DNA from 2 places in the Micromonospora sp. NPDC048947 genome. Region 1 is predicted to be linked to the other one. Evidence: riboswitches for the same ligand, from Rfam matches in the RefSeq annotation. Region 1 holds a riboswitch; the other holds the start of a gene.
The links. A riboswitch is a leader RNA that binds a small molecule or an ion and turns the genes downstream of it on or off. The one in region 1 is predicted to bind S-adenosylmethionine.
Positions count from the first base shown of each region.

Region 2: it holds a riboswitch for S-adenosylmethionine, as region 1 does, so the genes downstream of both, AB0B98_RS11270 (hypothetical protein) here and AB0B98_RS32095 (aminotransferase class V-fold PLP-dependent enzyme) in region 1, are expected to answer to the same signal.

Region 1 is NZ_JBEZFO010000037.1:23,471-27,742, reverse strand. It holds partial or broken gene AB0B98_RS32115 (AI-2E family transporter) at 1-553, opposite strand, end outside; gene AB0B98_RS32110 (co-chaperone GroES) at 659-997, shown strand; gene AB0B98_RS32105 (hypothetical protein) at 1,091-1,258, shown strand; gene AB0B98_RS32100 (PrsW family intramembrane metalloprotease) at 1,292-2,782, opposite strand; SAM riboswitch class IV at 2,806-2,926, shown strand; gene AB0B98_RS32095 (aminotransferase class V-fold PLP-dependent enzyme) at 2,997-4,241, shown strand; gene AB0B98_RS32090 (FUSC family protein) at 4,265-4,272, opposite strand, start outside.
Region 2 is NZ_JBEZFO010000006.1:121,513-125,784, reverse strand. It holds gene AB0B98_RS11280 (EamA family transporter) at 1-201, opposite strand, end outside; gene AB0B98_RS11275 (LysR family transcriptional regulator) at 274-1,203, shown strand; SAM riboswitch class IV at 1,697-1,817, shown strand; gene AB0B98_RS11270 (hypothetical protein) at 1,845-2,447, shown strand; gene AB0B98_RS11265 (VOC family protein) at 2,676-3,050, opposite strand; gene AB0B98_RS11260 (SUMF1/EgtB/PvdO family nonheme iron enzyme) at 3,378-4,133, shown strand.

The DNA.
Region 1 (4,272 bases):
ACTCGTTGACCACCAGTGTCAGCGTGCCGATCACCGCTGCCAGACCGCCGACAAGCACCACCGCCGTCGCCAGCGACCGGGGGAACCGGATCCGCAGCAGCCAGCCCACCGCCGGGGCGAGCAGGGCGGAGAGCAGCAGCGCGATGGCCAGCGGAATGATCACGATCTTGACCGTGCCGACGATCCGCAGCAGCGCCCAGGCCACCACGCCGATCACGATCAGTCGCCAGCACCACGCGGCGGCGATCCGCAGCCCGTGCGGAACGTCGGCGTCGTCCCGGCTGGAGGTGGAGCTGTGCAGGTCCACCGGAGGTTCCGCGCCGTAGACAGTCGCGCTCGCCGGCGCGGTCGGCCCCGGCACGGCCGGCGACGCCACCCGGGCCGCCTCCGACGTGTCGTTCAACGCATCACTGGAAACGCCCTCGTCGGCGCGCGCCGACGCCTGTCGTGACTGGTAGGCGCGGCGAAGCCGCCCGCGTACCCGCTCGAAGCGGCTCAAGCGCACCTCCTGGCAGAAAACCCGGCCCGCCGACGGCGACAGGTCGGACAGCATACGTCCGTTCCCGACACCGTAGGGCGGTTCCGCCACACAATGCCCCGACCACCTCCGGCGTAACCACCGGCCGGGCACCATCGGCCACACGGTAGCGTCTGCGACGTGACCGCCGACAACGATCTCGACGCCGGCCTGCCGATCCGCCTGCTGCACGACCGCGTGCTGGTGCGGATGGAGGGCAGCGAGGGCGAACGCCGCTCCACCGCTGGCATCGTCATCCCGGCGACCGCCGCCGTCGGCAAGCGCCTCGCCTGGGCCACGGCGGTAGGCGTGGGGCCCAACGTCCGCGCCATCGTCTCCGGCGACCGGGTGCTCTTCGACCCGGACGAGCGCTCCGAGGTCGAGCTGCACGGCCGCGGTTACGTGCTGCTGCGGGAGCGGGACGTACACGCCGTGGCCGCCGAGCGGATCGAGAACGACTCGACCGGCCTCTACCTCTGACGCACCTCCCCCGGCCACCAGGCCCCGTCGCGCACCGTTTGCCCAGCCGCACGACGGGAAGCCATCCGGCGACCGTGGCCCTGGGGAGGGACGATGCCGGTATTCGTGAAGAAGCTGTTGACCTGGGGCAGTGTCGCGTTCCTGATCTACTTCATGGCCTTTCGGCCGGACGGCGCCGCGCAGATGTTCCGGGCGGTCGGGGCCGCGCTGATCGCGATGTTCCAGGGCCTCGGTGACTTCCTCACCTCGCTGATGACCTGAACCGCACTCCTGGTCAGCCGTCAGCCGTAGCTCTCACTGGTGCGTCGGCGGCCAGGGCGACGCCGGGCGCAGGGCGGGCCAGCCGGGCGGGGCGTACCCCACCGGAGCCGGTGCGGGAGCCAGCACCACCGGGATCGGCACCACCGGCTCGTCCGGCGCGTCCACCGCGCGTTGCGTGCCGTCCGGGAAGCGCAGGTGGTAGCGGCTGCCGTCCCAGACCCCCGCCGGGGCCTGCGGGTCCCGACCCACGAAGAACGACCGGTACTGGGTGATCGCCTCCAGCAGCTCCCGCTCCTCGCGGACGGTCCGCTCCTGGTCGGCGGGTTTGCGGTCCAGGCCGCGCAGCGCCCCGTCGCGCAGCAGGGCCAGCCGGGTCGCGGCGGACTGGTAACCCCGCATCGACCGCACCCCGGCGTCGCCGGCCACCCGCCGCGCCCAACTGCGGGCGGCGTGCCGTCGGCCGAGACTGCTCAGGGCCGCCACCTCGGGCGGGCTGAGCCAGCCGGCGCGGACGTAGTCGGGCAGGACCCGCTCGGTGAGCCGCCCCTCCCAGGCGCGCAGCCACAGCGCCAGCCCCACGGTGCCGAAGAAGACCGGCACCATGAGGCCCAGGAAGCCGTACAGCATGATCATGGCCTCGCCGGTGGCCTGGGTCAGCGTGGGCAGCAGGTTCCACGTGCCGTGCAGCATCATCGCCAGCAGCAGGCCGGCGATCGGGGCGAGCACCCGGATGCGCCGGTCGGCCGTGCGGGAGGCGATACCCAACCCCACACCGGTCATCGAGGTGAAAAGGGGGTGGGCGAACCCGAACAGCAGGATCCGCAGAATGAAGATCGCGATGACCTGCTGGATGCCGGTGGCCGGGCCGTACCGGTCGGCGCCGGCCGCGTACCCCAACCCGCCCAGGTAGAGGATGTTCTCCACCATCGCGAACCCGACCGCGGAGAGCCCGCAGTAGACCAGGCCGTCGGTGATACCGGACCACTCGCGGCGGCGGAACACCAGCAGCAGGATCGGGCCCAGCGCCTTGGTCAGCTCCTCGATGAACGGTGCCACCAGCACCCCGGTGAGCGCGGACGGCAGGCCCCAGTCGGCGAAACGGTTGGCCGCGAAGTCGTTGACAGTGAGCGAGGCGGCGGTGGAGACGAACGCCCCCCAGGCGAAGCAGAAGATCAGATACTTCAACGGCTCCGGTTCGTACCGGTCCAGCCAGAGGAAGCAGCCGACCAGCACCGGCACCGGCAGGATGGCGGCCACCACCCCGATCAGCAGGGCCTGCGCACCGAGCGACTGGCCGAGCGTGAAGACCATGAAGACCGCGCACGCCGCGATCAACAGCACCACCCCGGCCAGCGCCAGGAACCGCCGCCAGCCCAGTCGGCGCAGCGGCATCCGGGGCGTCTCACCCATGGGCGGGACGGCTGGCGCAGGCGGGTCGGCGGGCGACGGCGGCAGCGGTGAACCGGGCGGGGTGTCGGCCATGCGGTCAGCGTAGCCATCCGCCGCCGGCTGGTTCGGTCGCATCGGTAGCAGCTATGCTGCCGGCAGGTCACGAGCGCCAGCGTCAAGCCCCGGCTTGCTGGCCGGCAACCCTCGTCGAGTTCGCGGTGGGGTGCCCCGGGTGATGACCGGGCCCAGCCCGATCGGTGTGCTGGGCAAGCGCGGACCCCGTCCCGATGTCGCACCCGGGGTCCCTGACCCCGGAGGTTCCGGCGTGTCCGTCACTCTCGTCCCCTCGCTGCCCAGCCTGCCCACCGTGCCGTCGGTGCCGTCCGCGCCGCTTGACGTCCTCGGCGTGCCCGGCGAGATCAACCTGGATTACGCGGCCAGTGCGCCGTGCGCGCGGGCCGCCGCCGACGCGGTGGCCGAGCTGCTGCCCTGGTACGCCAGCGTGCATCGCGGAGCGGGAGCGCTGTCGCGGCGTTGCACCCTCGCGTACGAGCAGGCAAGGCAGACGATCGGCGACCACTTCGGCGCTCGCGCCGACGATCATGTGATTTTCACCCGCAACACCACCGACGCGCTCAACCTGCTGGCGCGGGCCGTGCCGGCCGGCACCACTGTTGTCACGTTCGCCTCCGAACACCATGCCAACCTGCTGCCCTGGCCGCGCGGGTCGGTGCGGCTGCCGGTGCCCAGCGACAGCGACGGGGCGGTACGCGATCTCGCCGCCGCCCTCACCGAGCTGCGCCGGGGCAGCAGCCCGGCGTTGCCGGTGCTGGTCGCGGTGACCGGTGCGAGCAACGTGACCGGTGAGCGGTGGCCGGTCGCCGAACTGGCGCGGGTGGCCCACCGGCACGGTGCCCGGATCGTGCTCGACGCCGCGCAGCTCGCCCCGCACGCCCCGGTCGACCTGCTCGCGCTCGACGTCGACTACCTGGCCGTGTCCGGCCACAAGCTGTACGCGCCGTTCGGCGCGGGCGTGCTGATCGGTCGGGCCGACTGGCTGGACGCCGCCTCGCCCTACCTGGCCGGCGGTGGGGCCACCAGCCACGTCGGGCCGGCCACCCACGACGTGACCTGGGCGACCGGCCCGGCCCGCCACGAGGGCGGCACCCCGAACCTGCTCGGAGCGGTCGCGCTGGCGGCGGTGTGCAGGGCGCTCGACGATGCGGACCAGGGCGCGCTGGCCGCCCACGAGCAGGCCCTGCTGACCCGGCTACGGACCGGCCTCGCCGCCCTGCCGCACGTCGTCGAGCTGCGCACCTTCGGCCCGGACGCGCCCCGGGTCGGCATCGTCTCGTTCGTGGTCGCCGGCCGGGACTCCACCGAGGTGGCCACGCGGCTGGCCGCCGAGCACCACATCGGCGTACGGGACGGGTTGTTCTGTGCCCACCCGCTGGCCCGGCGTCTGCTCGGCGAGGCGGCGGGTCGTACCGGCCGTCGGGACCTGCCGCCCACCGCGCTGCGTGCCAGCATCGGGCTGGGCAGCACCGCCGCTCAGGTGGACCGGTTGCTCGCGGCCCTGGCCGAGTTGGGCTGAGGCCGCCCGGCGGTGGTCGCCGCTCAGCCGA
Region 2 (4,272 bases), on a different contig from region 1:
CACGAGCCCGTAGGCGATCACGTAGCGGAGCCGGGCGCTGGGGCGCGGCACCAGGAAGACCAGTGGCACCGCCGCCGCGACGAAGCGCAGCGCGGTCAGCACGAGCGGCGGCAGGTCGCGCAGGCCCAGCTCGATGGCGACGAAGTTGACGCCCCAGATGGCGGCGACGAGCACGGCGAGAAGTCGGTGCGATGTTTTCACGGCAGCCACGTTGCCCGAGAAAATACTTAAGGACCAGTTCAACGTTCTTCATCGCTGCTGTAGCGTGGCTACATGGATCTTGACGCACGCCGCCTGCGCGTGCTGCACGAGGTCGCGCTGCGCGGCAGCGTCACCGCCGCTGCCGCGGCGCTGCACGTGACCCCCTCGGCGGTCTCACAGCAGCTCGTCCAGCTGTCCCGCGAAGCCGGGCACGAGCTGGTCGAGCGGGCCGGGCGCGGAATCGTCCTCACCCCGGCCGGCCAGGTGCTGGCCAACCACGCGAAGGACGTACTGGACGCGGTGGAGCAGGCGGTGGCCGGGCTCGCCGCGCTCCGCCAGGGGGTCAGCGGCACGGTACGGGTCGGCGCGTTCGCGTCCGCAGCCGGCGCGCTGGTAGCACCCGCCGCCGCCCGCGCGCGGGCGAAGCACCCAGAGCTGGACGTGCGGGTGATCGAGGCCGAAGACCAACAGAGCCGCCTCGACCTGCGCTCCGGCACCCTCGACGTAGTGGTGCTACAGGAGTACGACCACGTGCCCGTGCCACTCGTCGACGACCTGGACCGGCATCCGGTCACCACCGACCCGATGCACCTGATCACCCCGGTCGAATGGCGCCGTCGCACCGGCCGGCTGAGCGAGCTGCGTGACCTGCCATGGATCGCCAGCGCCGAGCACACGCCCTGCCTGCGGTCCACATTGCACGCTTGCCGGCTCGCCGGCTTCGAGCCGGACATCCGGCACCGTGCCGTCGACTTCGCGCTCACGCTGGACCTCGTCGCGGCCGGGCTGGGCGCCGCGCTCGTGCCGCAGCTGGCGCTACGCCACGTGCCACCCGGGGTGCACGTAGAACCACTGGTCGAGCCGACCATCGAGCGACGCATTTTCGCGGTCACCCGTGCCCTCGGCGGCACGCCGCAACGGCCCGCGGTGGACGCCCTCCTGGCGGAGCTGAGCAGCCCGCCCGACCTCCCCCACGGACAGCTTCCGCCGATCATCGCCTGACGTACGTTCTTCGACCCCCGGTCGACGACCATGCGGCCACGATCGGGGGCCACCTGCGGCGGACCAGCCGGACCACGAAGGAGCCGGTCAGCCGTTAGAACGCCTGGCGAAGCAGCGAGGACCCGCGCATTGTCGAGTGCACGGTAATCGACAGCTGCGGGTGGTCTCTCGTGCCAGCTCCGGCAGGTACTGACGCACGTACGCGCCGCCTCCGGCGACGTCTCCCCCACGGCTCTCGACCTGCGCCGCAACATCGGCATACTGCTGGTCCCCGAAGACAAGCCCGCCGAGGACGTGAACGAGCTGCAACCGCTGCACGACGACCTTTGCGTCGTCTACGGCCCAGATCATGAACTGACCCGGAGGTCGCCGACCTGCTTGCCCGGCTCCGACTCGCCGCCGACGAATAGATCTGCCACCGCCGTCGGCTCAGGTCTCCCCCGCGAATTGCCCGGGGTTGCTCCCGACCTCGCTGATCTCTACCCTTCCAGGGCGTCAAGAGCGGTCAGCGCCAAGCCTCCCGGCTTGCTGACCCGGCAACCGCGCCACCCGCGCACGGTGCTCCCGGGGGAAGACCAGGCCGACCGCAAGCTGCGGTACGGCAAGAGCGGGTGCCCCGGGCACCAGAAGGCGAGTTCACCGTGCCATCCGAAGAGCTGAACCTTGCCGCTTTCGCGGTCTGCCTGACCTGCGGGCACCTCCGCGATGGCGCCCCACGCGAGCAGCGGTGCCGCTGCCAGCCCCGTACGCCAGAGTGGGAGCAGCAGTGGCAGGACCAGGACATCCCTGGTGACCTCGACCTGTGTGTGTTGTGCGTCCGGGATACGGTGACCACCCGAACCCGGTGGTCATGGCTGGCCTGCGAAACCTGCCGACACGTCTCGCAGCTCGTCGGCGAATGGTACGGCCACCGGGCCGCACTGCCGCTGGGCCGGCACTCGCTCATGAACGGCGACGTGGTCCAGCCACCGACGGCCACGAACACCGAGGTCGCCGCCTCGCTGGTGGCCTCCGCGCGGCGTTTCGACGAGCTGCGCGAGTGGCAGCAGGTGGAGTTCGACCGGCTCGCCGAGCCACTACGCGCGGTCGGCCCAAGCGTGCCGCTGGCCGAGTGGCAGCGATACTCGCCGCCGTCGCTTGGAGCGAGCGTTGACGCCTTCGACCGCTACGGCGTCATGCCCGTCCCCCACGACCTCAGCAGCCTCCGCCAGGCCCAGAAAGAATTCTTGTCCACCGCTCGTTGACCGCCAGTCCAGCCGGCTGCTGTTGACGGTACCCGATATCGCGAACAGCAGCCGCGCTGTCGGTGCGGTTACCGAGCGCTACGGACAAGCCTGCAGCGCGCAGACAGCGGCAGAAGAGTGCGTCGACGGCTCCACACTCTCGCGGCCGCTTGTGATCAGTGTGCAACGACGACGGTGCGTACGACGCCATCAGCAGGTCTCGGATGCTCGGTCGAAAGCCTAACCAGATCACACCCGGTAGTACTGCACGACGCAGAACTCGGTGTCCTCCGGGTCGGTCATGACGAGGACTGCGCCCTCTTGGTAGTCATGCCGTTCACCTGTCCACCGCCCGCCCAACATCCCGATCCGATCGACCGCTTCGTCAACGTCGGTAACGGCGATGTCGAGGTGTAGTCGCGTCTTGCCGGCCTTGGGCTCCGGGACCGGCTGGAATGTCGGCACCGGGCCGCCCCCGGCGACAGTGACGCGCCGCCAGCCGGGAAGAGACTCCGTCACGCGTCCTCCAAGCACCACGGACCAGAAGTCAGCCAGCCGCTGCGGATCCCGGCAGTCGACCGTGACTCCGGCAAGTCGGCCCAGTGTCTCCACGACAGCGACCATAGCGACGATGTGCAGCCCGCTCCCACTGGGGCGCGCTCATCTCGGCAGATCCGGACGCCGACGCTAGCCCGCTCTGGCTACGGTGCGTGACGCGCCCCGACAGCGGCCGCCCCATTGAGGAAGAATTCGCGTCGAACGAATACGCGCTCCTGCCAGTCAACCGGCCGTCAAGGACGGGATCGTGGTCGCACGGGATGTCATCGACGTGCCGATCAGCACCAACGCGGCATAGCGCCGGTCAGAAGCGCCACATTCGGTTGATGAGTGCGCGAGCTGCGGGTCATCGGGAGAGACCGCCGGACGGATTGGCTGCTAGCGTTCGCCGCCATGTGGACCGAGGAGATCGTGGCCGGGCGACCGGCATGGCGGCATGTTCCGTCGGGGGTCGTGTTCCGGGAGGTTCCGGGCGGCACGTTCCGGATGGGACTGTCCGAGGCGGAGCTGGACGCGGTACGCGCGATCGAGCGCAGCGGAGGAGTCGAGGACACCATCGAGCCGTTCCTCGCCAGCGCCAAGGACGCACAGCCGGTACGCGAGGTGCGGGTCGAGCCGTTCCTGCTTGCCCGGCATCCGCTGACCGTGGCGCAGGTCCAGCACTGGCTGCCCGAGTACGAAGACGACTACGCCGAGGCGGACACCGGCACTGCGCGGCTCGAAGGCGACCTGGAGGACGTGCTCAAGCTGTTGCCGTTCCAGCTGCCCAGCGAGGCGCAGTGGGAGTACGCAGCGCGAGCCGGCACCACCACGCTGACGTTCCGCGGGGACACGAAACCCGACGAGGACCAGCTTCTCGACGATTTCGGCGACGAGACGCGGACGGCCGCCGGCGAGAACGCGTTCGGGCTGGTGGCGATGGGATCGGCGAACGAGCTCTGCGCCGACGTGTGGATCGCCGGGTTTTACGGCGCACCGTCGACCGCGCGACCGCGGACCGGAGACGGGCCCCGCACTGTGCGCGGCGGAGCCGCCGACCTCTACCCGTGGCAGGGCTGTGACGAGTGGCTGCTACTGCTTTCCGCCACCCGGTACGAGCACGCCGACTTCACGGCGGTACGCCCGGCCACACCACTGCCGCCCCAGTGAGGGTGGTCTAGCGGATCTCTCTCGAGCCGGCAGCAGGCCGACGATCGCCGAACAGGGGCGCCGCCCGTCGGCCCACCGCCCGTACAGCCCGAGGGACCGGCCGAGCACCTCGAATGAGGCCTGTTCGGGTGACTCGATC